2 regions of the Pseudomonas fjordensis genome follow, and region 1 is predicted to be linked to the other one. Evidence: riboswitches for the same ligand, from Rfam matches in the RefSeq annotation. Region 1 holds a riboswitch; the other holds the start of a gene.
The links. A riboswitch is a leader RNA that binds a small molecule or an ion and turns the genes downstream of it on or off. The one in region 1 is predicted to bind fluoride.

Region 1 (16,091 bases):
GTAGCGAAAGTGCGTACCGATCAAGTCGGAATCGTTGACCCAGCCGTCATAGATGTTCTTGTCGGACTGCATCTGGGTTTGCAGCTTCTCCACCACGTCGCCTTCCTGCAGCAGGTCGTGGGTCAGCTTGATGCCGGTGATTTCACTGAAGGCCTTGGCCAGCACCTTGGACTCGTACTCGTGGGTGGTGAGGGTTTCCGACACCACGTTGATCTTCATCCCACGGAACGGCTCCGACGCCTTGATAAACCACTTCAACTCCTCCAGCTGTTGGGCTTCGGTAAGGGTCGAGGGTTTGAACTCGCTGCCGATCCATTTTTTTGCGGCATCTTCATACGCATCGGCCCAGGCCGAAGCGCTCAAACCACTGAGGGCCAGTACGGCAGCCAATGAAATGCTATGTCGCAGCTTATTGTTTTTATTCAACATAGAGACCTCCAGGTTAATTTCAAACGGGGCTATCGGCAACCACCTCCCTTGTAGGAGCGAGCTTGCTCGCGAAGAACGCAAAGACACCGCGGGCTACCAGGAGCACTGCGTTATCGTTGACGATTTTCGCGAGCAAGCTCGCTCCTACAGAGGTGTGCACAGCTAGCCCCAACGCATCACACTCAACAGCCATACCAGGGAGAGCGCGGACGCCACCCAGATGCTCCAGTCGGTAACGCCAATGACCAGCAAATGCAGGTAGGCGCTGCCGAGCAGACCGATAAACAAGCGATCGCCACGGGTGGTGCTGATCGGCAGCAACCCGCGCCGGGGGATACTCGGCGAACGCAATTCCCAAGTGGTCATGCCCGCCAGAATCAGGGCAATACCGCCAAAGAACAGCGCTGTGGGGGTGGTCCAGGCCATCCATTCCATCATCGACTCCTCTAGACCCGGCCCAGGGCAAAGCCCTTGGCCACGTGGTTGCGAACAAACCAGATCACCAGCATGCCCGGCAGGATGGTCAACACCCCCGCCGCTGCCAGCACGCCCCAATCAATGCCGGAGGCCGACACCGTGCGGGTCATCACCGCTGCGATGGGCTTGGCGTTGACCGAGGTGAGCGTGCGCGCCAGCAGCAGCTCGACCCAGGAAAACATAAAGCAGAAAAACGCCGTAACGCCGATACCGGAGCCAATCAGCGGGATAAAAATCTTCACGAAAAACTTAGGAAAACTATAGCCGTCGATGTAGGCGGTTTCGTCGATTTCCTTGGGTACACCGGACATGAAGCCTTCCAGGATCCACACCGCCAACGGCACGTTGAACAGGCAATGGGCCAAGGCCACGGCGATGTGCGTATCGAACAGGCCAATGGATGAATACAGCTGGAAAAACGGCAGCAGGAACACTGCCGGCGGCGCCATACGGTTGGTGAGCAGCCAGAAGAACAGGTGCTTGTCACCCAGAAAACGATAGCGCGAGAACGCATAGGCTGCCGGTAGCGCCACGCTCAGGGAGATCACCGTGTTCAGGCTCACGTAGTACAGCGAGTTGAGGTAACCGGTGTACCAGCTTGGGTCGGTGAAGATCACCTTGTAGTTGGCCAGGGTGAAATCCTGCGGAAACAGGGTCAGGCCGCCGAGGATTTCGGTGTTGCTCTTGAAGGACATGTTCAGCAGCCAGTAGATCGGCACCAGCAGGAACAGGATGTATATCAGTAATGGAATCAGCTTGCGTTTGCTCATGTTGGCGGCCTCAGCGGTTGGCGTCGGAATGAGTCATGGCGGTGTAGAACAGCCAGGACACCAACAGGATGATCAGGAAGTACACCAGGGAAAACGCCGCCGCCGGGCCCAGGTCGAATTGGCCGACGGCCATCTGGGTAAGCGTCTGACTCAGGAAGGTGGTGGCGTTACCCGGCCCGCCGCCGGTGAGCACGAAGGGTTCGGTGTAAATCATGAAGCTGTCCATGAACCGCAGCATCACCGCGATCAGCAGCACGCTTTTCATCTTCGGCAACTGGATATGTCGGAACACCGCCCAAGCCGATGCACGATCAATCCGCGCAGCTTGGTAGTACACGTCCGGAATGGCCCTTAAACCTGAGTAGCACAGCAGCGCCACCAATGAGGTCCAGTGCCACACATCCATGACCAGCACGGTGACCCAGGCGTCCATGGTGTTGGCAGCGTAGTTGTAGCTGATGCCCATGGTGTTGAGGGTCGAGCCCAGCAGGCCGATGTCGGCACGGCCAAAAATCTGCCAGATGGTGCCGACCACGTTCCACGGAATCAGCAACGGAATGGCGAGGATGATCAGCACCAGCGAGGACCAGCGGCCCTTGGTGGGCATGGTCAGGGCGATGGCGATGCCCAACGGGATCTCAATGAGTAGCACGCAGGCCGAGTAGATGAACTGGCGCAGCAGCGAATCGTGCAGGCGTGGGTCGAGCAGCACCTGCTTGTACCAGTCGGCCCCGACGAAATAGCGGCTGGACTGATCGAAAATGTCCTGCACCGAATAGTTGACCACCGTCATCATCGGGATCACCGCACTGAACGCCACCAGCAGGAACACCGGCAACACCAGCCACCAGGCCTTGTTGTTCTGCACCTTGTTCATGGCGCCACCTCCAGCAGGTAATCGTCGGCGTAGAGCATCAGCCATTGCGCGGGGAAACTGATGGAGGCCTTGCCTTCCGGCACCGGCTTGTCCTCGGCCAGGCGCACCTTGAGCGTGGCGCCGTCGAGGTTGAGGGTCATGATCTTGTAGGTGCCGAGGTCTTCCACATGGACGACGTCGGCTTGCAGGGCGTCAGGGTTGTGCTCGTCCCACACGTGGATAAATTCCGGGCGGATACCAACCTGGAGTTTTTTGTAGTCAGTGGTGTTGAGACGTTGCTGCAACGCTTCGGACAGTGGCAACAGGGTATTGGCGAACCCTACACCGCCAGACTTGGCCTGCACCTCGATCAGATTCATCCCAGGGCTACCGATGAAATAACCGACAAAGGTGTGGCTGGGCCGCTCGAACAATTCACGCGGCGTACCGAACTGCACGATCTGCCCGCCATACATCACCGCGATCTTGTCGGCGAAGGTGGAGGCTTCCAGTTGATCATGGGTGACATAGACCATGGTGATATTGAACTGCTCATGGATCTGCTTGAGCTTGCGCCGCAGTTTCCACTTCAGGTGCGGGTCGATCACCGTCAGCGGCTCATCAAAGAGAATGGCCGACACGTCATCGCGTACCAGGCCACGGCCCATGGAAACTTTCTGTTTTTCGTCGGCGGTGAGGTTGCGGGCTTTTTTGCTCAGCAGGTTTTGCAGGTCGAGGACTTCGGCGATCTCCTGCACCTTGCTATGGATTTTCGCCTCGGCCATGCCCTGGTTGCGCAGCGGGAACGCCAGGTTGTCGAACACCGTCATGGTGTCGTACACCACCGGGAACTGGAACACCTGGGCGATATTGCGTTTCTCCGGGGTGAGCTCGTTGACCACCTGGGTATCAAACAGTACCTGACCTTCGGACGGGCTAAGCAGGCCGGAAATGATATTGAGCAGCGTGGACTTGCCGCAGCCTGACGGCCCGAGCAAGGCATAGGCTCCGCCCTGCTCCCACACATGGTTCATTTCCCGAATGGCGTAGTCTTCTGGCCCCGCGGGCGCAGGGCTGTAGCTATGGGCCAGGTTGCGCAAATGGATCTCGGCCATCAGGCAACCCTCGCGACACGGCGCCCGGGGGCCTGGACCAAGCGGCCCTGACCATCGAACACAAACAGTTTGTGGGTGGGGATATACACGCGGATCGGCGCGTCGACATCGTACTCATGCACCCCCGGCAGGTGCAGCACCAGCAGGAAATGCTCACTGCGCACATGCAGGAAGGTTTCCGAGCCGCTGATCTCGGCGACTTCCACGGTCACCGCCAGCTCCAGGTCATCATCGTTGCTGGGCACCAGGCTGATATGGCTGGGGCGCACGCCAAAGCGGAAATCGCCTTCGCCGATGGGCCGCAGGTCAACATTGAGTGGGAAATGCACGAAATTGGCGAAGCTCACTTCGTTGCCGCTGATGCGCCCTGGCATCAGGTTGATCGGCGGCTCGGAGAACAGCTCAGCGGCGAGCACGGTTTGCGGCTGGTGGTAGACCTCGGCGGCCTTGCCACTCTGGATCACCCGCCCCTCGTGAAGAATGGTGGTGGTGCCGCCCAAGGCCAGGGCTTCGTTGGGCTCGGTGGTGGCATAAATGGCGATGGTGTGGCGCGCCTTAAACAGTTCGCGCATTTCCTGGCGCAGCTCTTCGCGCAGTTTGTAGTCCAGGTTGACCAGCGGTTCATCGAACAAAATCAGTTCGGCGTCCTTCACCAAGGCGCGGGCCATGGCGGTGCGTTGCTGCTGGCCACCGGACAGCTCCAGGGGGTGGCGCTGCAGGAATTTCTCGATGCGCAGCATCTTGGCGGTTTCCAGCACCTTGCTCTGGATCACCTCATTGGACACACCGGCCTGGCGCAACGGCGAGGCGATGTTCTCGAACACGGTCATGGTCGGGTAGTTGATGAACTGCTGGTAGACCATCGACACATTGCGCAGGCGCACCGGCTTTTGCGTGACGTCCACGCCGTTCATCAGGATACGGCCGCTGTCGGGCTTGTCCAGGCCGGCCATCAGGCGCATCAGGCTGGTCTTGCCGGACAGGGTGCGACCGAGCAGGACGTTGAAAGAACCGGCTTCGAACCGCAGGTTGGCGTCGTCGATCCAGGTTTGGCCGTCGACAACGCGGGAGACATGTTCCAGGGTCAATGACATGACACGACCTTTTTTATTATTGGAATGAATCTGGTCCATTGTCAGAGCGAGTTTCGTGCCAAAACCGCAAGCGCTTGATGTGTAAGGAAATGGGTGAATCATGATGTTCAGGAGTGAACAATCCGGCTGAACAACTGAACACTGCCGGGGTTGACAATGAACAGTTGTGAACAACACTCTCATAACCAACACAGACTAAATGTGGGAGCGGGCTTGCTCGCGAATGCAGTGGGTCAGTCAATCATCGGTCGACTGATACACCGCATTCGCGAGCAAGCCCGCTCCCACAGTTTGAATCGGTTTCTTCAGTTAGATATGCAAAAACAATAACAATAAAAATGAAGGTCGCACGATGGCCGAACCCTTGACCCACGACACCCTTATCCAGGAATCCTGGCGCCGTTGCCGCGCCTATGGCCTGGACCACCAGAGCGCCCCCAGCTTTGACCAACTGCCCGCCGAGGGCATTCGCCAACTGCTGGAAAGCCAGCATTCCCTGGTACAGACCACCCACCAGGAAGTGTTGCCCTACTACGAAAACATTCTCAGCAATTCCAACTGCCTGATCATGCTCGCCGACAATCAGGGCCAGGTGCTGACCTCGTGGGGTACCCAGCGGTTTATCGAACCCACGCTGGCCCGTGGCTTCAGCCCCGGCGCCAGTTGGATGGAACGCGCCAGCGGCACCAATGCCATCGGCACCGCGCTGGCCTGCGCCCAGGCCGTGCATATTGAGCACGATGAGCACTTCCTCAAGGCCAACCGCTTCATGACCGGCTCCGCAGCGCCGATTTTCGACGCCCAGCGCGAAATCATCGCCGTGCTGGATGTGTCCAGCGACAGCTACCTGCCGCCCTCCCACACCCTGGGCATGGTCAAGATGATGAGCCAGACCGTGGAAAACCGGCTGATCCTCAACCTGTTTCGCGGCGAACACTTCCAACTGACCTTCAACACCGGCTTGAGCAACCTCGACAGCCAATGGGCCGGCCTGCTGATCTTTGATGAAAGCGGCCAGGTGCTGTCGGCCAATCGGCGTGCAGATAACCTGCTGGGCATCAGCCTGTCGCGGGTGATGATCGACAGCCTGTTCAAGGTCTCGCTGCTGGAGTTGCTCAACCAACCGGAAGGGCTGCCCTTCGCCTTGCACGCGGCGGGACGCAATAGGTTTCAGTGCCTGTTGAAGCGGCCCAAGCAGATGCCGGTGCAGGCCCGGGTGTTCAGCCAACCGCCGCCGCCAGCACCGACCTCGATCAACCTCCAGACCCTGCATTTTGGCGATGTGCGCGTGGAAAAAGCCGTGCGCCAGGCCGAGCGCCTGCTGGAAAAAGACATTCCGTTGTTGATTCACGGCGAGACCGGCGTGGGCAAAGAGGTGTTCGTCAAAGCCCTGCACCAGGCCAGTTCCCGCAGCCGGCAGGCGTTGATCGCAGTGAACTGTGCGGCGATTCCCGCAGAGCTGGTGGAATCGGAACTGTTCGGCTACGAAAAAGGCGCCTTCACCGGCGCCAACCAGAAAGGCAGCATCGGCCTGATCCGCAAGGCGGACAAGGGCACGCTGTTTCTCGACGAGATCGGCGATATGCCGCTGCCGACCCAGGCCCGCCTGTTACGGGTGCTGCAAGAACGCTGCGTGCAACCGGTGGGCAGCAGCGAGGTGTTCCCGGTGGATCTGCGCATCATCTCGGCGACCAACCGCGCCTTGCGCGAGCTGGTGCAGGCTGGGCGCTTTCGCGAAGACTTGTACTACCGCATCGGCGGCCTGACCCTGGAATTGCCGCCGTTGCGCGAGCGTACCGACAAGCAGGCGCTGTTCCAGCAACTGTGGCAGCAACACCGCGAGCCGACGCAATGGGCCGGGCTGAGTGCCGAGGTGCTGAGGCTATTTGAGCAACACCCGTGGCCGGGGAATTTACGCCAGGTGAGCAGCGTGTTGCAGGTGGCGTTGGCAATGGCCGAAGAGCAGCCGATCCGCGCAGAGCACCTGCCCGATGATTTCTTCGTGGATTTGCAGGCGACGCTGCCGCAGTCCAAACCCGAACACCTGGATGAACGCCTTGACCTGAACCAGCGCCTGGAAGCCGTGGGCGGGAACATCTCCCACCTGGCGCGGGAGTTAGGGGTGAGCCGCAACACACTGTACAAGCGCCTGCGCCAACACGAAGGCTGATTTAACGCCAGCTCCAGGAAACGCCGGTGTAGATACCCCGCCCATCCGCAGGGGTAGAGCGCACCGCGTCCATGCCGTTGTCGTCGTAGCCCGGCGTGACGGTGTTGGCGTAACGGCGGTTGGTGAGGTTGCGCAGGTCGACCCAGGCTTGCCAATCCTGCTTGGGCGCGTCATAGCCGAACGTGGCGCCGAGGGTGGTGTAGGCCGCCGCGTAGTAGGAATTGGCGTAGTCCACCGCTACCCGTGATGCATGCTCGGTGTTGAGGCTGGTGTAGAAACCCGTCGGGTGGCTGTAGCGCAGTTGCGCCTGGTAGTAGTGCTTGGGAATGCCGGGCAAGGTGTTGTCGCCGAAGCGGTCGTCATCGCGGTAGTGGAAGTCGCTGAAGGTGTAGGCCTGGCGCAGGTCGAGCTTACCGCTGCGGCCGCCGTCCCACAGCGGGCTGAGCAGGCTCAGCTCCACACCCTGGTGCACGGTGGGGCTGGCGTTGGATTCGGCGATGATGGCGCTACTGTTGACGGTTTGGGCCTGGGTTTCCACGGAGAGCAATTCGTGACGCACTTCGGAGCGGTAGAGGGCCAGGTCCCACTGGCCGAGCCATGCTTCACCGCGCCCGCCGATTTCCAGAGTGGTGGCGGTCTGATTACGCAGCTTCACGCCTTCGCGCTGTAACCCCGTGGCTGCCCCACTGCCCTTGCCGAAATATTTGTTCGACCCCCAGATCATCGACCATGCGTGCGGTGGCTCTACCGAGCGGCTCAGGTTGCCGTAAATCTGCAGCTGCGGGGTGAAGTCGTAACGCAGGCCAATGCGCGGCGCGTAATCCCAATCATGCTGACTGATCGGCGCCTGGCCGTCGGGATACGTGACCTGGGTTTCGCGGCGCGTGTAGATGGCGGCGAGGCCGGTGGTCAGCCACAGATCCTCCACCAGTTCCAGCTCATTGCCTACATGCAGCACGGTATCGGAGCCCAGATAGCTGTAGTCGCGGGTCTTGGTGCCCGGGGCATAAATGGCGGTGTTGCCCGCAGGGATGCGGACGTATTCCGACGCGCCATTGTTCGGCATCGCCTGGGTGGTACGCAGGCCCACGGTGGTGGTGCTGGCATGGCCGAACAGGCTGTCCTGGCGGATGTAATTCAGGGTGCCGCTGATATCGGTGTAGGCGACCTTGAGGCGGTTGGTGCCTTCGCGCAGGTCCATGGGGTAATCGTGGTAGGCCAGTCCGACCTCGACCCGTGAATTATCGTCCAAGCGCAAGGTGGTTTTGTTGGCGATCCAGGTGGAGCCCGGTTGCAGGCGTTTTGAGTCGCGGGCGGCATTAAGGCTGTTGGCGGCACGCGGATCATGGCTGATCTGGTCACGCGTGAGCCTGCCGGGAGAATCGTTGGTGGTTTCGCGATAACGCAAGTAGAAGCGCGTTTCCAGGTCCGGGTTAAAGCGATAGCCAAAGTTGGCGGCGATGCCCTTGCCGGTACCAGCGCTCTGGTGCTGATAACCGTCGGACGCCGAATCGGTGAGGCTGATGTAATAGTCGGCGTCCCCCAGCACTTGCCCCGAACTGACTTCACGTTGAGCATAGCCGCGACTGCCGACCTCATAGCGCACTTGCAGCTTGGGCGCATCCAAGCCGGTGCGGGTGACGTAATTGACCGCACCGCCCAAAGCCAACGCGCCCTGATCGAACCCGTTGGCGCCACGCAGCACCTCTACCCGGCTTTGCCACAGCGGGTCCTTCAGCTCATAAGGCGTACCCCCTGGGCCGGTAAGCGGCAGGCCGTCGAACATTTCATACAGGCCGGAGGCATGGGCACCGGGGGCGCGGTTCAGGCCCGAGCCACGGATGGACACCTTCACCCCTTCGTTATTGGCCGCTTTGGCGTACACACCAGCCTGGTATTTGAAGACATCCTCGTTGCTGCTGACCCGTCCCTGCTGCACGCTGTCCATATCGATGTAATTAGTGCCACCGGGCACGCTTTTGAGCTGCGCCTGGGCGATTTCTGCGGCGCTGGCCTCGGCCGTGGTGACTTCAACCGGCGCCAATTGCAGGCCTTCGGCCTGTACCAGCGAGCTGAGGGTCAAGGCGGCAAAAATAAACGGGGGGTGGCGCAGCAGCATTGGGGGCAGGTCCTTGGAATCCGGGAACGTGCCGGGCCAAGCCCACCACGCGAACAGTGATGGGAAGGCAGGCACGCCCGTCGAGTCACTCCTTAATGACGGACAGGGGCGTATCAAAAACAGGGATGAATCAGTTTAGCCATCGGTAGTTGCCAATGCCCGCAGCAGATCATCTGCATCCGACCCCGGCGCAAAGCGAAAGCCATACATTTCGTCAGTGGCGAGAATCTCCCCCAAGGTGTCGCGCAATTGGGCCTCCGTGGGCGAGTCACGCAATAACTTATGCGCCGGCAGCAATAACTCGGCAGACACGCCCTGGGCCGTCGCGGCGTCGATCACCGCATAGAGGATAAACCGCAAGCGTATTTCGCGATCCGTGGGCCAAACCGTTTTTCGTTTACCCAAGGTAGGGCCTCGTGTTTAAGAAAAATCCGAGGCTATTGCCCGCAGGCAAGCGTTTCAAGCCGCGAAAGGCAAGATAGGCCGCTTCCTACAGCGGAAAGGGAAACACCGCACCGATTGGTCGATGCGATGGGCCTTATTGCACCGGCAGGAAATTCATCAGCAACAAGCTTTGTGCGTAATTGAGGCCGATACGTCGGTAACGCTCATCGAGGATTTGGGTAAGCAGGTCCAAACGCGCGACGATCTTGCCGAACTCAACGGCAAAACTGAGGTTACTGCCCTCCTCCGATATTTCATTGGAAAACAACAGCAACACGCCATTGGCATCCTGACGCTGGCTAAGCAACCAGGTGGCCTTTTCGATATTGCGCGCGGCATTGCTGACAAACTGCGGGTTGATCGAGTCGGTCACATAAAACTGCGTGCGCCCGCCGTGGGCGGTCACGAGCATGCTGCCAATCGCATAGATGAACGCGCCGACGCGGTCGCCGCGAAAGTCGGGGCTCAGGGAATAGCTCAGGGCAGCCAGGTCACGCCGGTCACCCAGTGCGGGCAAGGGTTGGCGATTTTCGATGGCCTGGCGGATTTGCCGGGCGGCAGTCACCGCATCCGGGTAGCCCGATTGACGCCACTGATTGGGGTTGCGCAGGTAGAGCTTGCTCATCAGCAAGTAGAGGCTTTGCAGGTTGTCACGCATGCCCAGGGTGGCCATGCGGTCGACGCTGGTCTGGAAGAACTCATCGGGCTTGCCATCGCTGAACTGCCTGGCGATATCGCGGCCCTGTTGTTGGCTGCAGCCTGTTGCGCAGAGCGCGAAAACCGCAACAAGCAGCAGCGGCCATCGGGAGGTGGAAACAGTTAACGTTCGATCCATCGGCACCGTGTCTGATCTGTGGGCCACGCGCAGGAGTCGGGTGGCTGGGACAGGGGTAGATCAGCAAAATGCAAAAAAGTGCAGCGGTGCGGGTCGGATCAGCATAGGACTACAGCAACGAGGTGAACGAGACCACGCTACCCGAGCCATCAAGCGCCCACTCTGTAGGAGCGAGCTTGCTCGCGAAAAACTCACAGGCGCCGCGTTCAATCAAGAAACACGCGTTATCGTTGACGTTTTTCGCGAGCAAGCTCGCTCCTACAACCGCATTACGGCACAGGGCCGGGCTCGTTTGCCTGAACGCCTTCAGGTGTCGGGATGTTCACTTGCTACGGAATCGGCCGCGTCTACATCCGACATGTCTTCCTCAAGCGGTGCCTCGTCGTCCGGCGGCAGCGGGACATTGTCCTCATCGCGCCGAGGGTCATGCCCTGTCTCGTTATCGGTGCCCCGGGTAACCGCTTGCTGGGAAATGTTGCCTGGGGCTTTTTCGTTGATTTCCATGCTGGCTCTCTCCGTTTATCGCTCGGGATATCCGTGCTTAAGATTGAGAGGTAGCAACGGATGAAGAGTGCCGGATGTTAGACGAATGGCGGTTCGTCTTTGAAAGGTATGAATGCGACAAACAGCATTTGTTTGATTATCAGCACACCCAACCCCCAGAAACGCAAAAGCCCCGCTTTCGCGAGGCTTTCGTGTAAATCTTGGCGGGAAACCAGGGATTCGAACCCTGGAGACGCTATTAACGTCCGCCGGTTTTCAAGACTGCCGAGTTAACTATAATAATCAACACCTTAGCTATTTATCTTTTCCGCAACTCAGAGTTTTTACCAAGCCTACAGCCCGCATGTATCAAGGGGCGTGCATTGGGTTGCGGAAATGATTTCCCCCTCCTCCGGCGTCCTGCCGAACGATCTCCCCACTCAATAATTTGCCTGCTACGCTGTTCGCTCCACGGAGGAACAACGATGCCGAACTCAGACCTAATCCCTTCCCTGCTTTCCAAACTCTACGAAAACCAACTTGCCCTCGAAGCGTCCATCCTGGAGCTGTCAAATTGGGTTGAGCAACGTGGCTCCGCCGAGGTGGCAGACAATGTGCGAGGCGCCCTTTTCACAATCGGCCACAATGAAGAATTCATCAAAATGTCTCTGGCTGTCCTTATGACGGAGGAATGAGCGCTACTTGCAGGCCACCGTCCAGAGTTGGTCCAGCTTAGTGGTATAGCTCTGGCTCATCATCTCTCGACGCATACCCCAGTCAGGGTTGGTAGGTACGCTGGCAGATCGAAGCGTTCCCCTTCCCCAGCGTTCATTGATCTGATCAAGAACCGTCATGACCTGGGTTGCCTCGGTCGGCTGCGATATTGCAAAAAGATCATCGGTGTATTCGCCTGGCTGGCACAGGTTGAGCAGCATTACCTCGGCCTTGCTGTATTTGAAACCCGGCCGGAAAATCCTGTCGAGCGCATCGACGGCGGCTTTCGTGAGCAGGCGCACGTCATCGGTGGGGTACGGCATATCGACCACCACGCCGTTGGCATACTTCGCCTCCTCGGGGTTGAACATGCCTGTGCGGATGCAGACGCGGACCTTTTTACAAAGTGAGTTTTGGGCGCGAAGCTTTTCTGAGGCGCGCATCATGTAGGTGGCCACCGCCTCCTTGATCGGCGGCAGATCGGTCAGCCGTTTGCCGAACATCCGGCTGCAGCATATTTCTTGCTTGGGCGGGTCGGGCTCGTCAAGTTCCAGACACGATGTGCCGGCCAGCTCCCGCGCCGTCTTTTCGATCACCACGCTGAATTTCTTACGGAGCGTCCGAGGATCTGCCCTGGCCAGGTCCATCGCTGACTTTATGCCCATGGCGTCGAGGTGGAGCTTCATTTTGCGGCCTACGCCCCACACTTCGCAGACGTCAGTATTACGCAGGACCCAATCGCGCTTGACCGGATCGGTGATGTTCACTACACCACCGGTTTGAGCTTGCAATCGCTTTGCCGTGTGGTTGGCCAGCTTGGCCAAGGTCTTGGTGCTCGCTATTCCAACTCCCACTGGAATGCCAGTGCAGCGCAGCACCCGCTCCCTGATTTGACGACCCAAAGCATCCAGCCCGGGAATACCCGATAGGTCAGCAAATGCCTCATCGATACTGTAAATTTCAACGGCAGGAACCATCGATTCGATCAGAGTCATCACTCGCTCGCTCATGTCGCCATAGAGCGCGTAGTTAGACGAGAAGGGAATGATGCCGTGTTGCTTCAGCTTGTGTTTGATTAGAAAATACGGCTCGCCCATCTTGATAAACGGCTTGGCGTCGTAGCTGCGGGCAATGACGCAGCCATCGTTTGATCTGAATGACACTAACAGTTAGCGGAAGATAACATATTGATTTATATTGAAAATACACCACTAACATTTTTTATGGTTTTGGCGATTCAGCGGGATCAAATAAGCCTTTTGATTCACACAGACGAAGGCAATTCGGCATAGATAGTTTGACGCTCGTGGCGTCCGTCCTGGAGGCGCACATCGAGAGTTATTCGTCGAAGTCAGGCCTCGATATCACGCATCAGAGTATCGATGACGTCAGGTTTGTCATGGACGCCGAACCGATCCACCAGCATGGAGGTCGCTTGGTTCATGCCAATGATGTCGACCGCGCACATACACGACGGAGTCTGAGCACCACCTTGTCGAGAGCCGCCACCGCCGCGATATCCCCGATGTATTCCTTGAATTCAAGTTTGGTATGCCTTGATACTTCTGAGGGGGCTGATATACGATGATTTCAGGAGATGGCATTCCTCCTTTAACCGCCTAGTGCTGATGATGCCTACGTGAACCCTGGACAGGGTGCGTAGGTGTATCCGCTCCCTGTCCCTGAGCTAGGACAGGATTATGATCCTACGACCCCAGTCGCCTCTCTTTTTTTGTGCTTACCTGTTACCTATTTGGCCTAGGTCTGACGAGGTGAGCCCACCATGCTGAAATCACTTTTGGTTATCGCCGTTGGCGCGTCACTCGGTGCCTGGTTGCGCTGGCTATTGGGTATGAAGCTAAACGCATTGTTCCCCACGATTCCCCCAGGCACTGTGATTGCAAACATGATCGGGGGCTACATCATCGGCTTAGCAATCGCGTTTTTGGCCGCATCCCCGACTCTGAGCCCTGAGTGGCGCCTGCTGATCATCACGGGTTTCTGTGGAGGGCTCACCACCTTTTCTACGTTTTCGGCAGAAACAGTTGCCCTGATCCAGGAAGGCAGATTGCTCTGGGCGTTCGGCTCAATTTCATTACACGTCGTGGGCTCGCTGACGATGACGGCTGCCGGGCTTCTGTCCTATCAAATTATCGGTACGCGCTGAGGAGATGAAAATGAAAGGTTTCCTGGTGATTTTCTTTACCCAACAGAACCGTCGTTATCAGGGCAAGATGCTCGGCGACTGGATCGTTGATTTGGCGAAAGAAATGGGACTACGTGGTGCGACCCTATCTACGGGTATCGAGGGTTTTGGGCATACCGGTCGGCTGCACTCCTCCCATTTTTTTGAACTGGCGGATCAGCCTACCGAGATTCGCATGGCTATCACCGAGGACGAATCTGAACGGTTGTTCGTACGATTGGAGCTTGAGGAAATCTCGGTGTTTTACATAAAGACTCCAATTGAAATGGGCTTCGTCGGCAAAAAAACCACCTAGTCCGGCATCCTTTTACCAAGCTAGGCTTCAAGAGATCTTCCTGTGCTTGTTGTTTCCGTAACATGATTTTACATTTTGAGCGGAGCTAGCTAAGATCGACGGATTGGAGATGGCATTCCTCCATTAACCAACCGCTGCGCCCGTAGCAGCTGATGATGCCTACAGAAACCTGATCAATCAGGTCTGTAGGCGTTCGCGCTCAGATTCCCTTTTTGGTCAGGCCCACTTACTTTTTTGTGGCTGGCCAAATGTCTAAATTTCGACGACCTGAACAACTCGACTTACTGCCCTATATAGCGAAATGGCTTGCGCTTGCTGGTCTTGTAGCTCTTTTGGCAGGCTCTGCTTCTGCGTTATTCCTCCTTTCTTTGGATCATGCCACCCAGTGGCGAGAAACCCATCCCTGGGTGATCTGGCTCCTGCCAGTGGCCGGCTTTGCTGTGGGACTTGCATATCACTTGATAGGCAAACCCGTTGATGCCGGAAACAACCTGATCATCGATGAGATCCATGATCCTAAGAAGATCGTGCCTTTGCGCATGGTACCGATGGTGCTGATCGGAACCGTGGTTTCCCACCTTTTTGGTGCATCTGTGGGACGTGAGGGGACGGCGGTGCAAATGGGCGGTGCCCTTGCCGATCAACTGACGCATGTCTTCCGTCTGCGCCGCGAAGACCGTCGGGTGATTCTCATGGCCGGTATTAGTGCTGGCTTTGCGTCCGTCTTCGGCACCCCTCTTGCCGGGGCTTTATTCGGACTTGAAGTATTGGCCATTGGACGTATGCGTTACGACGCGCTTTTCCCTTGCGTGGTTGCGGCAATCGTTGCTGACCAGGTGGGGCAAGCCTGGGGCGTGGTTCACACGCATTACGTCATTGGCGAAGTGGTTCCGGTGCAGCTGTGGAGTGTCATGGCTGTGGTGGTAGCTGGGATTGTCTTTGGCCTTACCGGCCTGCTATTCGCGACAGCGACCCACAAGCTCGGAGCCTTCGTTAAGCGGCTTATCACCTATTCACCATTAAGACCCTTTGCCGGCGGCCTGCTGATCGCAGTCGCAGTGTGGGCGCTCGGTAGTAACCATTACATCGACGTTGATAAGTACATCGGGCTAGGCATTCCGAGCATCGTCCAATCCTTTCAAATGCCAATGGCCCCTTGGGATTGGCTTGGAAAGATGGTGTTCACCGTTGTCTCCTTGGGCACTGGATTCAAAGGCGGTGAAGTGACACCGCTGTTTTACATCGGTGCCACCTTGGGGAATGCGCTGGCTCCCCTCTTGCACCTTCCCTTCGGCATGCTGGCTGGTATCGGCTTTGTCGCCGTCTTTGCCGGTGCAGCTAATACGCCACTGGCAACCATCGTTATGGCCATGGAGCTCTTCGGGCCCGAAATTGCTCCGCTTGCAGCCATTGCCTGTATCGCAAGTTACCTCGTATCCGGACACACCGGGATCTATCACGCCCAGCGCGTCGGCCACAGCAAGCATCACCGTCCTCTTCCGGAGGAAATCCGGCTCTCTGATTTCAAGCAATTTCATGCTCAAAGTGAATCCGCCAGCGAGCGGAAAGTGACTCTTGTGGGGGAAGAGAAATGATTGAACATCACCAAGATCGCCTGACAGCTTTGCAACTCTATTTTCCTGGCGCTAGCCGGGCTCGCGTGACCAGCTTCTGGCACCACCTAAGCGCACCTGCACTAGCCCAGCACCTCCTTAAAGTTGCTCAAAAAGCAAAAATTGAGCAGGTCATGCTCAAGACGATTTCTGCAGGTTATTTGCCAGGCCATCGCATCTCCCATCATCACCCGGAGCTTGGCGATATGCGTCATCCCCAGTGTCTGGAATTGCTAGATACAGAGGACAAGCTGCGCGCATTCCTGCGCGACCACGCTGACGAGTTACGCAAGGTGCGAGCAGTTCTTCTCTTATGTGAGTTACCGCTCACTAACGCGTCGTAATTCAGTTTGAAAACAGCTCGGAAATGAAGAAGTAAGGCCGACCGAAGCGTCGGTCACTCGCCACATTAGAGGATGTAGCTATGAACGGCTTTCAGCTGACGTTTTTCACCGAACAGAGTACCAACTA
Region 2 (16,091 bases), 1.5 Mb from region 1:
GTGCACGGCACGACGGGGCAGCATCCAAGAGCGCATTTCGAGGCACTGGAGCGTAGTCAGCTCAAGCCCTATCTCGTCCCGCAGAACCTGCTGCACGTGGCGCCGACAAGGGAGACCCGCAAGGTCGACAAGACCGGCTTGATCTCATGGCAGGCCAACAAGTACTCGGTACCCATGGCCTGGCAGCAAGCCCGTGTCGGTGTCAGCGCACAGGACAACCAGTTGCTGATCCATGACCTGGAGAGCGGTGAACTCATAGCCACCCATGACCTGTGCAAGGCCAAGGGCCGGATGATCAAGAACAACAACCATTACCGAGACCATGCCCAGCGCATTACCGACCTGGAGCGCGGCATCGACTCGATCCTGCCCGATGCCCTTGGGGCAACCCTGTGCCAACTGCTCAAGCGTACTTCGCCGCGTATCTACAAGGATCAGCTGGTTGCTGCACGCGACCTGCTCATGGCCCATGCGCCGGTTGATACGGCGTTGCTCGGCGAGTTGTGCGAGCGCAGTGAACTGACCGCCACCGGGCTCAAGCGCTACCTCGAAGCATGGCAGCAAGCCAAGGCGCGGGGCCGGATCATCGGCGACCATGACTATGCGCCAGAGGCCGGTAGCCAGGTTAGTCACGCCGACCTGAACGCTTATGCCCGCATTGGCCAGTCGACTGGCCACGGGGTGACCCAATGAGCCTGCTCGACAGCACTATCGCGCAGTACCGAAGCCTGCGCCTCAGCGCGACCGCGGGTGAGCTGGCCACCCTGCTGGCCAGAGCCGAAGCCAATGAACTGTCCTACCTGAGCTTCGCCCAGTCACTGGTCGAGCATGAGCTTAACGCCCGCTCCAGTAGCCGCGTAAGCCGCAACCTCAAGCAGGCGCAGTTCCCCTCGGAGAAGCATCTGGAGGCCTTCGATTACCGGCACCAGACCACCATCACCAAGCGCCAGGTCAGCACCTTGCTGGACTTCAGCTTTATCGACAACCGCGACAACCTGGTGTTCATCGGACCACCGGGTGTGGGCAAGACCCACTTGGCCATTGGGATTGGCCACAAGGCGGTTCAGGCGGGCTACAAGGTGCTGTTCCGCACGGCTCTGGCGTTGGTCGAGGATCTGGAGCTGGCGGAAATGAAGGGCGAGCTGAAGAAGCGCCTTAATCAGCTGAGCAAATACGACGTGCTGATCATCGATGAGCTGGGCTACCTGCCGATGACGCGCCAAGCCCGGTACAACCTGTTCCAGTTAATCAACAACCTGTACGAGTACCGCTCGGTCATCCTGACCACCAACAAGGACTTCACCAGCTGGGGCGAGTTCTTCCATGACGACAACGTGGCCGTGCCCATCATCGACCGCGTGATCCACCATTCACACATCTTTATGCTGGGAGGTGAGAGCTATCGTTTGAAGCAGAAAACCGGCGGTTAGCGGTGAGCAAGTGGGTCAATTCTATTGGCCAAAAGTGGGTCAAAATTAATGGCCATTGACAATGGTCACGCAACTCAACAGCTTCGTGAGCGCCTGTAGAGGCACCGGACGGGACTGAAGCCCGGCCCAGTGTTCCGCACTCCAAGGTGACGTCGACTTCAACGGTAGGGTTACCGCGTGAATCGAGAATTTCACGTGCATGAATAGCCTGGATTTGCGTTTTCATTGATTTTCTCCAAGGGACGATTCGGGAACGTCATTAACCATGTGAATAAGTCGAGAGGCCTCGATTTCGGAAGTCAGCTCTCCATGAGTATTCTGAACAGCTGCACTGCCGACACCGCAATTGCGGGAACCAAGAAGCCTCCAATAATTAGCTCAGGAATCTCTCCCACCAAGGGCATGAATTGCCCTCCCTTTGCCATCTGGAAAAGCTCCAGCATTTGGTTTGACGCAACCATCACAGAACAGCAGTACGCAGTCTGGGCTTGTAGCATGGCCCGCCTTTGATCTAGCAGATGAAACGTCAGCAACGACACTCCAATGCTTACGATGAAAAGCGCGACGAATTCATAGACGGATCCTGTAAAAAGCCTGCCCATCACAAGCCCGAATACGATGCTCAGCATCACTGCGCTCATGTGGTATCCCATTTCTCTAAAGTGGTTTTGATGAGCCGACGTCGGTGAGTTCCATTTCGCAATCTCATCTTTGGATTGCCCACCACCATCGCGCTCGTAACGTTCAACGTTGCTGTGCTCTCAGCTCGTAGCCAGGTACGCAGGTGATGGTCACGTCTGCCTTGCAGGATTTCTCACTGGGCATGCGCATCGTGACCAAGGCGCCTTCGAGCGAGGTGACGATGTACCAACCCTCGCTCGATACCTTTTGGCTGCCTGCAATGCCCGCCAAAAAAAGCGCCCAAAAAACCAGTCCTACGAGGAGCGGCCTGTTGTCACGAGCCCAGTTGACGGGGGCTGGCTGTGGACGCAGGTTATAAATTCGGTACATGGCGTTTATCCTTTTTACTGGTTGTCCAACAAACCGTGGTTTTCAGCTTTTCGCCTGGCCCACTCGACCGTACTCGATGGGCAATTTGATAAAGCTCAGCGAAAACGCCTCCTTGGCCAATGCTTCCAGCAACTTCTCGCACCCGGGCTCATCAGTGGATATCGTCACTGTGACCGGATGATCAGCACCGCTGAGGAAATGCGCGGTATGCAAATGTCCTAAATGATCCAGGCCTTCCGTACCGCTCACCAGCGTCGCTCCCAACATGCCCTCTCGTTTGGCGAACTCAACCAGCCACTCCCCGAGTGGAAGATGCTGGTAGTTGGTACTCTGTTCAGTGAAAAACGTCAGTTGAAAGCCATTCATGGCAACATCCTCTAATGTGGCGAGAGCGACCAACGGTTAGTCGGCTATGCCTCTTCATTTGCGAACTGTTTCTTCGAACTGAATTACAAGGCTTCACTGAGCGGTAACTCGCATAAGAGAAGAACTGCTCGCACCTTGCGCAACTCGTCAGCGTGGTCGCGCAGGAAGGTGCGCAGCTTGACCTCTGTATCCAGCAATTCCAGACACTGCGGATGACGCATATCACCAAGCTCCGGGTGATGATGGGAAATGCGATGGCCCGTCAAATAGCCCGCAGAAATCGGTTTGAGCATGACCTGATCAATCTTGGCTTTCTGCGCGACTTTAAGAAGGTGTTGGGCAAGTGCGGGCGCACTCAGGTGATGCCAGAAATTTGTAACTCGAGCCCGACTAGCGCCAGGGAAATAGAGCTGCAAAGCTGTCAGGCGATCTTGGCGATGTTCGGTCATTTCTCTTCCCCAATAAAAGTCACTTTGCGCTCGCTGGCGGATTCACTTTGAGCATGAAATTGCTTGATATCGGAGAGCCGGATTTCCTTCGGCAGAGGACGGTGATGCTTGCTGTGACCGACGCGCTGGGCGTGATAGATCCCGGTATGCCCGGATACGAGGTAACTTGCGATACAGGCAATGGCTGCAAGCGGAGCAATTTCAGGCCCGAAGAGCTCCATGGCCATGACAATGGTTGCCAGTGGCGTATTAGCTGCACCAGCGAAGACAGCGACAAAACCGATACCAGCCAGCATGCCGAAGGGAAGATGTAAGAGGGGCGCTAGCGCGTTCCCCAAGGTGGCTCCAATGTAAAACAGCGGAGTGACTTCGCCGCCCTTGAATCCAGTCCCCAGGGAGACAACGGTGAACAACATCTTTCCAAGCCAGTCCCAAGGAGCCATTGGCATTTGAAAGGATTGGACGATGCTCGGAATCCCCAGTCCGATGTACTTATCGACATCGGTGTAATGGTTGCTACCAAGCGCCCACACTGCCACTGCGATCAGAAGGCCGCCGGCGAATGGTCGTAATGGCGAATAGGAGATAAGTCGTTTAACGAAAGCCCCTAGCTTATGGGTGGTCGTCGCGAATAGCAGGCCAGTGAGGCCGAAGATAATCCCAGCGGCGACCACAGCCATGACGCTCCAGAGCTGCACGGGAACCACTTCGCCAATGACGTAATGCGTATGAACCACTCCCCAGGCTTTCCCCACCTGGTCAGCAACGATTGCCGCAACCACGCAAGGGAAAAGCGCGTCGTAACGCATGCGTCCGATGGCCAACACTTCAAGTCCGAACAAAGCCCCGGCAAGAGGGGTGCCGAAGACGGACGCAAAGCCAGCACTGATACCGGCCATGAGAATCACCCGGCGATCTTCGCGGCGTAGCCGAAAGACATGCGTCAATTGATCCGCAAGAGCGCCGCCCATCTGCACCGCCGTTCCCTCACGTCCCACAGATGCACCGAAGAGGTGGGAAACCACGGTTCCGATTAGCACCATCGGCACCATGCGCAAGGGAATAGTCTTTTTAGGATCGTGGATCTCATCGATGATCAGGTTGTTTCCGGCATCAACTGGTTTGCCTATCAGGTGATACGCAAGTCCCACGGCAAAGCCAGCAACTGGCAGGAGCCAGAGCACCCAGGGATGGGCTTCTCGCCACTGGGTGGCATGATCCAAAGAAAGGAGGAATAACGCAGAGGCAGAGCCTGCCAAAAGAGCTACAAGACCAGCAAGCGCAAGCCATTTCGCAATATAGGGCAGTAAGTCGAGTTGTTCAGGTCGTCGAAATTTAGACATTTGGCCAGCCACAAAAATGTAAGTGGGCCTGACCAAAAAGGGGATTCTGGGCGCGAACGCCTACAGACCTGGTTGATCAGGTTTCTGTAGGCATCATCAGCTGCTACGGGCACAGCGGTTGGTTAATGGAGGAATGCCATCTCCAATGAGCCGATCTTAGCGAGCTCTGTCCAAAATGTAAAATCGTGTTTCGGAGCACGAGGCAAGCGTAGGCGTCTTCGAGTCACCGCTTATGAAAGCAGGCCAGACTAGGTGACTTCTGTTCCGGCGAAGCCCATCTCAACTGGGGTTTTTATGTAAAATAACGAGATATCTTCAAGCTCCAATCGCTTGAATAACTGCACAGATTCGTCCTCGGTAATGGCCATACGAATTTCGGTAGGCTGATCCGCTAGTTCAAAAAAATGCGAGGAATGCAGCCGGCCGGTATGCCCAAAGCCTTCGATACCTGTGGACAGAGTCGCACCCCGCAGTCCCATTTCTTTCGCCAAATCAACGATCCAGTCGCCGAGCATCTTTCCCTGATAGCGACGATTCTGTTGAGTAAAGAAAGTGACCAGAAAACCTTTCATGTTCCTCTCCTAAGCGCGTGCTGATTATTTGATAGGACAGAAGCCCGGCAGCCGTCATTGCCACCCGGGCAGGATTCACACTGGCATCATGCGCACTGGTCAAGTCGGATGCAAACGACTGGTCAAGTCGAATGCAAATGGCTGGTCAAGTTCATGCAATTGCCCAAATTCTAGCCTTTCAAGCGGGTATTTCATGCAGCCAACACGCCGTTCCTATTCCAAATCCTTCAAAGCCCAGATCATTCAAGAGTGCGCCCAACCAGGCGCTTCGATTGCCAGCGTCGCGCTCGGCCATAGCCTCAACGCAAACCTCGTCCACAAATGGATTCGGCTGCAAACGCAGAAAATTCCGGCACACCCACCTGCATTTATTCCGTTAGCCATGCCGCTGGCGGGGGCGAACTCCCATCCAGCATCATCGAATATCTGCGTTGAAATACAGCACCCGCGCGCCATCATCAAAGTGGACTGGCCCACTGAAAGTGCTGCCGCCTGCGCGACTTTTCTTCGAGATATTCTGCGATGATTCACATCGACTCCATCTGGCTCGCCACCGAACCGATGGCCATGCGCGCAGGCACCGAAACGGCGCTAGCCAAGGTGATCGCGGTGTTCGGTGCGGCGCAGCCGCACTGCGCTTATCTGTTCGCCAACCGCCGCGCCAATCGCATGAAAGTGCTGGTGCATGACGGCTTCGGAATATGGCTGGCGGCGCGCCGGTTAAACCAAGGCAAGTTCCACTGGCCTGGCATCCGCCATGGTCCTGAGATGGAACTGGATGCCGAGCAACTTCAAACGTTGTTGCTGGGGCTGCCATGGCAACGCGCAGGTTCTGGAGGCTCGATCACACTGCTTTAACGGCAGCCATTAGCCTATCGGTCTATCGTCGCGAAACGCCCGCTCTGGCAAAGTCCGGCGTATGACTTCTTCGCCCAATCTCGACCAACTGTCTCCCAATCAACTGCGCGTCCTCGCAGCGCAGTTGCTCTCGCAAGTCGACACTATGGGCAAGAAAATCAACCGTGATCAAACAGTCATTGAGAAACAGACCCACGAGATCGCCCAGCTCAAGCGTTTGAAGTTTGCCAAGCGCAGCGAGCAGATGAATCCTGAACAGGCCAGCCTGCTAGATGACCTGATCGATACTGATATCGCGGCGATTGAGGCCGAGCTTCAGGCGTTGCAAATAGCACCAGAGGCGACCGAGGAAAAGCTAAGGCCCAAGCGCACGGCATTGCCGGCAGAATTTCCGCGAACGTTGATCCATCACGAACCGGACAACACTCACCGCCCATGCGGCTGCGCCCTGAAGCGCATCGGTGAGGACGTTAGCGAGAAGCTGGACTACACGCCCGGCGTGTTCACCGTCGAACGCCATGTCCGTGGCAAGTGGGTCTGCGATAACTGCGAAACGCTGATCCAGGCACCGGTTCCGCCGCAGGTCATTGATAAGGGCATCCCGACTTCGGGCCTGCTCGCACACGTCATGATCGCCAAGTTTGCTGACCATCTGCCGCTTTACCGTCAGGAATCGATCTTAGGTCGAGCGGGCTTGGCGATTCCACGTTCAACCTTGGCTCAATGGGTTGGCGTGACCGGAGTTCAGTTGCAGCCGCTGGTCGATGCGCTGCGCGAAGTAGTGCTTGGGCAACAAATCATCCACGCAGATGAAACACCGGTGCAGATGCTCATGCCGGGAACAAAGAAAACCCACCGCTCCTATGTGTGGTCCTACGCTACCAGCCAGTTCTCGGATGTGGCAGCGGTGGTTTATGACTTCAGCCCCAGTCGCGCCGGAGAGCATGCTCGCGACTTCCTTCAGGACTGGAATGGCAAGTTGGTCTGCGACGATTTTGGCGGCTACAAGGCCAGCTTTGAACTCGGCGTGACCGAGATCGGCTGCATGGCCCATGCACGGCGCAAGTTCTTTGAACTGCACGCTACGAATAAAAGCACGCTCGCCGAGCAAGCCCTGCGCTATATCCAGTTGTTGTACGAAATCGAAAGAGAAGTCAGAGACCTGGAGCCGGATTTACGGCGCCGAATACGGCAAGAAAAAGCCGTACCGGTGAAGGATAGGCTGCATGCCTGGATGAACGCGCAGCGTGATCTTGTGCCCGAAGGTTCGGCCATCAGCAGAGCGCTCGATTACAGCCTTAAACGCTGGGCAGCGCTGTCGCGCTACCTCGATGACGGGGCGGTTCCCATTGATAATAATTGGGCGGAGGTGCGACACGAAGTCGCTTAATGAAGTTGTTCCCCCTTGGTGGGAACCACCCGTGTCACCGGGTGAATCTAGAAGGCTGAATCAAGAGCGCCTTCGACAATGTTACGAGGCGCCGCAAGGTGCGGGGTACCAATCGTGAGAGGCGTACCCTTCTGGCAGCCATGGCCGGACAAGTGCTAGATAGTTGGTATGGTGAACACACGTGAATCTGCGCAACGATCGTTAAATTAAGCGAGCGGAAATGGCTTACACGCTCGAACCAAAATGGTAATGGAGGTGGGAACTGCGTCTTTCTACTACGCATTCGTGACCCACATGCCTCCCGGTCGATAGCAGGCACCTAACCCGACGCACTTCAGTAAGCGGAACGTGGAAATCCCGTATCGCTCCCGTCAGGGAAAGCCGTTTGTAAAAATTGCCCATGGCGGTGCGGGCGAAGGAACGAGGAAAAAGCGAACGCCGTCCTGTAATGGGTTGGATAGAGGTTGAAACATCACTTCACGCGAAAGCGGGCAGACGTCCTCATGGTCTCTCTTCACACGAGAGTAGGTAGAACCCTTTCAACGGAAGGAGAGCAAATGAACGCAGCAGCATTGGCGTGTGCACCTTCCGGCACGTCGTGGGACAGCATCGATTGGATCGCCGTACAACGTCGTGTCAGAGGGCTGCAAGCGCGTATTGTGAAGGCTGTACAAGATGGCAGACATAACAAGGTGAAAGCCCTGCAATGGCTGCTGACTCACTCGTTCAGTGGCAAGGCATTTGCTGTGAAACGGGTGTCTGAAAACAAAGGCAAAAATACCCCCGGCGTGGACAAGGTTACTTGGAATACGCCTAGGGCCAAGCTCGGCGCGATAGAGTCGTTGACGCGGCGAGGTTACTCGCCGCTCCCGCTTCGGAGAGTGCTTATTCCGAAGAAAAACGGCAAAACGAGACCTCTTGGAATTCCCGCGATGAAATGCCGGGCCATGCAGGCGCTTCATCTGCTGGCTCTGGAACCGATAGCGGAAACTACCGGCGACCCGAACTCTTATGGGTTCAGGCCGGAACGCTCAACTGCGGATGCCGTCGCACAGTGCTTTGGTGTGCTGTCACGAAAAGCAAACGCGGAATGGGTGTTAGAGGGCGACATTCAAGGCTGTTTCGACAATATCAGCCATGACTGGTTGATCGCCAACATTCCCATGGACAAGGCGATTTTGCAGAAATGGCTCCGGGCTGGTTATGTCTACCAAAAGCAGCTATTCCCCAGCCACGCCGGAACCCCGCAGGGAGGCATCATATCCCCGGGGTTGGCGAACATGACGCTGGATGGGTTGGAAGCGATGCTGGCGAAGAGATTTCCCAACGCGAAGTGGACAGCCCGAAAAATGCGCGTGGTGCGTTATGCAGATGATTTCATCATCACTGGTTGTTCGAAAGAATGGCTGGAGAATGAAGTCAGGCCCGCCGTGGTTGAATTTCTGGCAGAGCGTGGACTTGTCCTCTCTCCGGAAAAAACCAAGATAACGCACATAGGGGACGGGTTCGACTTCCTCGGATGGAACCTGCGCAAGTACAACGGCAAGCTCCTGATCAAGCCGTCCAAGGCGAACATCGGGGCTCTACTTGCCAAGCTGCGAGAGTTGATCAAGACCAACAAAACGATACGACAGGCTAACTTGATAGGTTTGCTCAACCCGGTTCTACGGGGCTGGGCGAACTATCACAGTCATGTCGTCGCCAAGAAGGTCTTCAACCAGGTGGACAGCGCAGTGTGGGAAATGCTCTGGCGATGGGCGGTACGTCGCCACCCTCGCAAGACACGCCGATGGGTGAAGGATCGGTATTTCAAAGTACAAGGGGCGCGCCGTTGGGTGTTCTCGTGTACTGAAAAATCCGCCGATGGTCGGAAGCGTCAGTACACGCTAGTAGACGCCTCAGACACACCGATTGTGCGACATATCAAGATTAAGGCTGCTGCCAACCCTCACGACCCTGCATGGGATGAGTACTTCGAGTCCCGCTGGGGCAAGAAGATGCTCACTTCCGTTAAAGGTCGAGCCAAGCTGTATCGGGTATGGGTGCAACAGGGCGGCAGGTGCTGCGCCTGCTTCAAGCCGGTGACCAAAGACACACCGTGGCACAGTCGCCATATTGTGAAGCTAGGTCATGGCGGGACGGACGCTGCGGCTAATCTTGAGATTTACCACCTGCGTTGCCCACGAGATGTGCAATTTGCCAATGTCGACGATGTATAACCGGGTGCCCAATGGCGCCTTAGCAGAGGCTTGAGCCGTGTGCTGGGAAACTCGCATGCACGGTTCTTAGGGGGTTGGACGCGGGCAACCGCGTCTGACTACCCGACAACCAGATCCGGCCATGGGCTCTTGGGCGCAAGAACTGGCTCTTCGCCGGGTCGCTACGCAGCGGAAAACGGGCTGCGGCGATCATGAGCTTGATCCAGTCAGCGCGGCTGAATGGCCATGATCCGTACGCCTATCTAAAGGATGTTCTCACGCGCCTGCCGACGCGGCGCGCGAGTGAGATTAACAAGCTGCTGCCGCACAGGTGGGCACCTGTTTAATCGCGCAGGGTGTTTTGTGCTTATGTCTTCCCTGGCATCTACATTTTGCGCCACACCAAAGCAGGAATTGCTCGGATGTAAATTAGTTCGCTGACCAACTCAATCAGCGTTTGAGTAATCACTGCTGCCGCAGCGAGCCCTCTGATTTCCTCGGGCAAGGCCAATGCCAATGGTAGAACTACCAATGAGTTTCGTGTCGAACTGCTGAAAGCGACAGATCTTGCCGTGCTAGCCGGTAACTTAAACGCCCGAGCCACCAGCGCACCCACCACGGGTGCCAAGAGCATGAAACCAATGTAGACGGGAATAACAGGCAGCAGCTTGTCCATGTCTCTGACCACCGTTGAAATCTGAGAGCCGATCACTACGACCAATACAGCCGCCATAGCTGGCACAGGCATCCAAGCCCATACATTGTTCCAGCCCTCAACGATGCGTGACCCCTTTGCCCCGGCAGCTGTTGCTACTGCCAAGACCAAGGGTAAAGCGATCAGCACTACGAAGGCCTCAACAAATGGGCCGACCGATATAACCACCGCCGAGTCATCACTCACCATGAAGGCTAGATAGAGGGGTAGTAGCACAAGCTGAAGCACGAGTAGTAATGGTGTTGCCGCCAGAGTCAGTTTGGAGTCGCCCTTACCGATATGGGTAAACACAACAACATAATCGATACAAGGCGTCAGCAAGACCAATAGTGCGCCCACCAAAATCGCCGGGTGGTCGGCTAGGCCCATCGTCAACGCCCAAACCAACAGGGGGATGGCGACGAAATTGGCGGTCAGCAGCGCGGTCATGAAACGCTTGTTTGCAAGCCCTTTGCGAAGATCCAAGAATGGGATCTGCAGAAACATGGCGTACATCAGCACAGCGATGGCTGGTGTCACCAACGCACCTAACGCTTGAGAGGCATCAGGTGCGAGCAGGCCCCCGATAGCCGCGACAATGACCGCGACGAAGTAAACGGGAATCTGGTTCTTCTCTAGCTGTTCTCTGTCCACGGAATGCCCTTAAAACGCGTGAAATCATTTTTCGATTGAGCAGGTTAATATCTGTAGCTACTACAGGTTCAAGAAAATGCTTGGGGAGTTTGGATGTCAGGAATCGGAGCGCTGTCGAAATCAACGGGTTGCCACATTGAAACGATTCGCTACTACGAGAAAATAGGCCTTCTCCCTCCGGCCCTACGGTCGACAGGGCGGCATCGAATCTATACCGAAAAGCATCGGTCACGACTCATCTTCATCAGGCAGAATCGTGAACTGGGCTTTCCACTCGACGATATCCGCGAACTCATTGCGCTCGCGGCAGATGCTGATCGTCCGTGTGCTGATGCGTTGTCGGTGGTCAAGAAGCACTTGGCAGAAGTGGAATCTAAGGTAGCTAAGCTCCTGCAGATCCGGATAGAGCTGCTCTCAATGGCAGGCACGTGTGAGTCAAGATGCCTAGGCTCGAACACTCCAGACTGTACGATTATTGAGTCACTGTTCGAACCCGCTGCTGGGGCTCGCTCTGGTTGCTGCTCCTAGACGAGTCAAGAGCATAGGGGAGCAAGCTGCCATTGAAACCGAATAGCGCGATAGTCTCGACAGGGTCTTTCGAGCGTCCGTCTACACCAAACGGGCTGGTGCAAGATGTGTTCGGCAGACGCTTACTAAAGTGGTGCGCCACTGCTGGCATAAAAATATCAAGCTATAGTGTTTGGGGCCCTCAATCTCGTGACCGTACTGAGCGAACGCTTACACGGCAGACGTTTGCCAGGGCATATACCTATCAACTGAAGGAGCAAGTTCTATGGCCATCAAACCTGGGCCCAAGCCAATTGCCGAATCAACCGGCAAGACAGACCAGCGTCGCCGTGTAACCCCCGAGAACAAGCCTAAGCATCCCGACCTGGACGTGCATAAGCACAAGAAGGGTGATTGATGAGACCCCGCCAGACATGGCGGGGTTTTATTCTCGGTTAGCAGGTGTCACCGGATTTCCAGTGGGCATCTCCTAATTAATGCCGAAAAGCTTGTAGTAGGGTTGTTGAGGAGGACATGCTGGTGCGACTGTGTCGAGGAGCTTTCTGGATATTTCTACCCTTAACCCTGTCGGCTACCGATGGTAATGAGCGCTTAGAGAGGTCTACAGCCGACACATGCCAATGGCGTCGAAAACCATCATGGCGGATTTCTCCAAACGTTTACTCGTAGGCTTCACAACGCGATTGACGACTTGCTCGATATGCATGACTCCCAGGGTGAAAGCTGAGTGGGCATTTGAGGTGCTGACCAACCTGGCTGATGCATCGCAGCATGCAGCTATCAGGCGCTCGCACTGAGGGACGTAGACTCGAGCGGCGCCCTCGGCCCAGTCGAAATTTCAAACTCATTGCTTGACACTGTAGCTACTACAGGCTGTTCAATGACGCCATATCCTTATTGGTAGATGCGTCATGAGCCAGGAAAACCCGTCGAAAGCCAAATTGCACCTCGTGCCGAAGTCGGACGATTGCTGTTCTGCTGACCCCCGCGAGACCTTCGCCAAACAGGTTCATTCTCGTGCACATCATGTTGAGCATGGGCCTGATCACGCCGAGAGCTTGGGCAGAACGGGATCGCATGCGTGCGGTTCGAAGGATTCTCAGCCTTGTGGAGCCAAGTCCACCGACCATAATCAAGACCATAGCGCACACGATCATGGCACTTCAGCTCAAGCCCATTCCGATGCCGACCATTGCTGTTTGAGCAAAGTGGATTCCGCAGGGGCGGTGACTTCACATTCGGCCATGGCTGAGCCAGAAGGCACGACCCTGGTTCGGTATCGCATTGATAAGATGGATTGCCCTACCGAAGAGCGGCTAATTCGTAATCGCTTAGAGCCGATGCCTGGCATCGCACGACTTGATTTCAATCTGTTGGATCGTGAGCTGACAGTGCATCATCGCTTGGATGATCCGAAGGCGATAGTCATCGCTTTGACCGCGCTGGATATGGGGCCCAATCTCATCGAGGCCGGCGCAACCCCGAATGCCATTTCACCTGCTCTGACGACGCGCTTGAAAGGGCTGCTGGCGGTCAGCGGTCTAGCTGCCATCGCCGCTGAAGTGATCGCTTGGACGACCGGACAGGAGGGTTCTTTGCCTGTAATGTCCTTGGCTGCGCTGTCCATTCTTACTGCTGGTCTACCAACTCTGAAGAAGGGGTGGATCGCTGTAAAGAACTTCACATTGAACATCTACTTCTTGATGTCTTTGGCTGTCTTGGGTGCCATGGTGATTGGCAAGTGGCCGGAAGCCGCGATGGTGGTTTTCCTTTTCGCTATTGCCGAAGCCATCGAAGCACTCTCACTTGAGCGAGCGCGTAACGCGATTAAATCGCTGACTGCATTAGCTCCTGAGACTGCGGAAGTCATGACCGAAGCTGGCTGGAAAGAACACCCGGTTGAGAATGTCGTTCTCGGCAGCCGTATTCGTGTTCGCACAGGGTCGCGGGTACCGCTGGATGCGAGGGTGGAATCTGGTCGTGCTGCTCTCGACCAAGCCCCTATCACTGGTGAAAGCTTGCCAGTAGATAAGGCAGAGGGGGATCCGCTATATGCTGGCAGTATCGTGACAGACGGCGTCGTGGAGGCGACTGTCACGGCAGTCGCTGGCGAAAGTACGCTCGCTCGTATTGCTGCCGCGATTCAGGATGCGCAGTCTCAGCGGGCGCCGACGCAGAGGTTCGTTGACCAGTTCGCACGGTATTACACCCCAGCCGTAGTGGCGGTGGCATTTCTTGTTGCCGTTTTAGGCCCAGTGCTGCTTGGTGGTACGTGGGGTGAATGGTTGTATGAGGCCCTGGTGTTGTTGGTCATCGCGTGTCCTTGTGCCTTGGTCGTCTCAACGCCTGTCACTGTTGTGAGTGGTCTTGCCGCAGCCGCACGGCATGGAATCTTGATCAAGGGTGGTGCCTACCTGGAAAGCGGGCGCCTGCTGAAGGTGGTTGCTCTGGATAAAACAGGCACGTTGACTCAGGGCAAGCCAGTTCTGACTGACTCAGATATATTCAGTGACTTGTCTATCGAGAAGGCAACTTTGATTGCTGCGAGTCTTGATGAGCAAAGTACCCACCCAGTAGCGAAAGCATTGGTCAATGGGTGGAAATCGCAGCAGCCTGGCGCTGTGGCTCTGCCTGTCAGTGACTTCAGTGTGCTAAATGGCCGAGGCGTGAAAGGCACGATCGACGGTCATCTTTGGCATCTAGGCAACCATCGTTTGGTTGAGGAGTTGGGCGTGTGTTCTTCGGAGCTGGAGGCCAGACTTTCACGGCTTGAGGAAACTGGCAAAACGGTGATCGTGCTATGCGGCAATAGCGGCCCCGCCGCGATATTCGCGGTCGCAGACACAGTCCGACCGGAGAGTGTTGAAGCTGTGGCTGCTTTGAAGGCTTTGAACGTGGTTCCAGTAATGCTGACTGGGGATAATCCTGCGACGGCGAGGTCGATCGCTGAGCAATTGGGCATCGAGGATGCCCGTGGAAATCTGATGCCAGAGGACAAGCAGACTGCAGTCGCTGAACTCAAACGCAGATATGGCGCCGTTGGGATGGTTGGTGACGGCGTTAATGACGCCCCCGCCTTAGCGCAATCCGATATAGGTTTCGCAATGGGAGCCGCAGGGACAGCGACAGCTCTCGAAACAGCTGACGTTGCGATCATGGACGACGACCCTCGAAAAATCGCGTACTTTATCAGCCTGAGTCGCCGATCCGCCTCGGTTCTAAAGCAAAACATCATTTTGGCTCTGGGCATAAAAGTTGTCTTCTTGGCGTTGGCTCTCTCTGGTTTCGCGACATTGTGGATGGCCGTTTTCGCCGACATGGGGGCGAGCTTGCTCGTCGTATTCAATGGCTTGCGGCTGCTGCGTCGGTGAAATGGCTGCTGCGTTTTATATAGCTCATTCGCTGGAGGAGAGAACCATGCACTGCCCAGTTTGCAAAGAAGTACTGTTGGTAATGTCGGAACGTCAAAACGTTGAAATCGACTATTGCCCGCAATGTCGAGGTGTTTGGCTTGACCGGGGAGAACTCGACAAGATCATCGAGCGTAGCCAGCAGGAAGAACAAGAAGCTCGTTTTCTTCCACAGAGCGTATCTCAGTCGCTGCAAGGTACACCTCCGTCTGAACCTGTGTATGCCCAGCCGTCTTCTGGCCACCATGACAACAAACGCGGCACTAAGCACGGCCACTCCGCGCCGCAGCCTGGTCACGGTGGTGGTTGGCGGGACGGATATCAGAACGGCCATCAGAATCAGTCGAGGCATCAGGAAGAGCAGGTTTATCATAAGAAATCGTTTTTACGGGAAATTTTCGACTAATATTTGCTTGGATACAGCGATCCGCTAATCAGACTCCAGCCGGAAGATTTGATCAGCCGGCTGTAGCTTTTTCGAAACCCGGTATCCGGTATTCAACCAGTTTAGTAGAGCGGTTCCTCAGCCACTAGCGGGCCCGAAAATCCTGTAAAACCGTCTCTCCCCTTGACTTGCTCATCCCAATTACCGGGTAGGCGCTGCGTCGGTCACCTGACTCCATTCCGAGCGATCCCACGGGCATACCGAAGGCAGCTATTCCGTCCAGATTGGCTCGTCGACTTAGTTCAGCAATTTGTGTGACCGGAACATGGCCTTCGACGAATTTCCCACTTACAACTCCCGTGTGGCACGACGCCAGATTTACGGGTACGCCGAGCTTCTCGTTCATATCGCTAATGTTGTTTTCCATATAGTCGACCACTCCTTCAGATAAGCGATCCACCTGGTCCAGCAGCCACAGTTAGGGGCTTTGTAGACGGCAATTGATTACGCTGCCTGTAACAATGAGGCTGCATTTAGCGTTGCAACGAGTGCAATGACTTGAACGGTCTTTTTGAATGAATTCATGGCTGATGCTACTTAACGAAGAGAAAGAGAGGAGGAGTTAGCGTGCATAGCCTCACCGACGGTGGCCAGATGGCCGTGACTGGGGTTCAGTTCCAGCCGCTGGTTGATGCGCTGCGCGACGTGGTTCTCGGGCAGCAGATTATTCAAGCCGATGAGACACCTGTGCAAATGCTCATGCCGGGAACTAAGAAAACCCACAGTTCTTATATTTGGTCCTA

Region 2: linked by a shared signal. The riboswitch ahead of ACWHXD_RS24375 (voltage-gated chloride channel family protein) and the one ahead of crcB (fluoride efflux transporter CrcB) in region 1 are both predicted to bind fluoride.

What each region holds. Positions count from the first base shown of each region.
Region 1 covers NZ_OZ336860.1:3,835,405-3,851,495, forward strand. Annotated here, with positions in the region: gene ACWHXD_RS17050 (ABC transporter substrate-binding protein) at 1-429, opposite strand, end outside; gene ACWHXD_RS17055 (DUF2160 domain-containing protein) at 592-864, opposite strand; gene ACWHXD_RS17060 (carbohydrate ABC transporter permease) at 876-1,676, opposite strand; gene ACWHXD_RS17065 (carbohydrate ABC transporter permease) at 1,687-2,553, opposite strand; gene ACWHXD_RS17070 (ABC transporter ATP-binding protein) at 2,550-3,647, opposite strand; gene ACWHXD_RS17075 (ABC transporter ATP-binding protein) at 3,647-4,741, opposite strand; gene ACWHXD_RS17080 (sigma-54-dependent Fis family transcriptional regulator) at 5,094-6,911, shown strand; gene ACWHXD_RS17085 (TonB-dependent receptor family protein) at 6,913-9,030, opposite strand; gene ACWHXD_RS17090 (hypothetical protein) at 9,166-9,435, opposite strand; gene ACWHXD_RS17095 (hypothetical protein) at 9,569-10,309, opposite strand; gene ACWHXD_RS17100 (hypothetical protein) at 10,616-10,813, opposite strand; gene ACWHXD_RS17105 (hypothetical protein) at 11,278-11,487, shown strand; partial or broken gene ACWHXD_RS17110 (Y-family DNA polymerase) at 11,491-12,660, opposite strand; partial or broken gene ACWHXD_RS17115 (sodium-independent anion transporter) at 12,858-13,027, opposite strand; fluoride riboswitch at 13,091-13,151, shown strand; gene crcB (fluoride efflux transporter CrcB) at 13,290-13,673, shown strand; gene ACWHXD_RS17125 (DUF190 domain-containing protein) at 13,684-14,007, shown strand; fluoride riboswitch at 14,104-14,176, shown strand; gene ACWHXD_RS17130 (voltage-gated chloride channel family protein) at 14,256-15,602, shown strand; gene ACWHXD_RS17135 (hypothetical protein) at 15,599-15,964, shown strand; gene ACWHXD_RS17140 (DUF190 domain-containing protein) at 16,045-16,091, shown strand, end outside.
Region 2 covers NZ_OZ336860.1:5,331,963-5,348,053, reverse strand. Annotated here, with positions in the region: gene istA (IS21 family transposase) at 1-693, shown strand, start outside; gene istB (IS21-like element helper ATPase IstB) at 690-1,430, shown strand; partial or broken gene ACWHXD_RS24400 (phosphopyruvate hydratase) at 1,495-1,656, opposite strand; gene ACWHXD_RS24395 (hypothetical protein) at 1,730-2,071, opposite strand; gene ACWHXD_RS24390 (hypothetical protein) at 2,175-2,441, opposite strand; gene ACWHXD_RS24385 (DUF190 domain-containing protein) at 2,484-2,807, opposite strand; gene ACWHXD_RS24380 (hypothetical protein) at 2,891-3,256, opposite strand; gene ACWHXD_RS24375 (voltage-gated chloride channel family protein) at 3,253-4,599, opposite strand; fluoride riboswitch at 4,680-4,752, opposite strand; gene ACWHXD_RS24370 (DUF190 domain-containing protein) at 4,848-5,171, opposite strand; gene tnpA (IS66-like element accessory protein TnpA) at 5,365-5,697, shown strand; gene tnpB (IS66 family insertion sequence element accessory protein TnpB) at 5,694-6,029, shown strand; partial or broken gene tnpC (IS66 family transposase) at 6,091-7,398, shown strand; gene ltrA (group II intron reverse transcriptase/maturase) at 7,977-9,638, shown strand; partial or broken gene ACWHXD_RS24345 (transposase domain-containing protein) at 9,743-9,964, shown strand; gene ACWHXD_RS24340 (arsenic resistance protein) at 10,003-10,965, opposite strand; gene ACWHXD_RS24335 (MerR family transcriptional regulator) at 11,059-11,493, shown strand; gene ACWHXD_RS24330 (hypothetical protein) at 11,759-11,890, shown strand; gene ACWHXD_RS24325 (heavy metal translocating P-type ATPase) at 12,405-14,864, shown strand; gene ACWHXD_RS24320 (TFIIB-type zinc ribbon-containing protein) at 14,911-15,309, shown strand; gene ACWHXD_RS24315 (DUF411 domain-containing protein) at 15,434-15,715, opposite strand; partial or broken gene tnpC (IS66 family transposase) at 15,949-16,091, shown strand, end outside.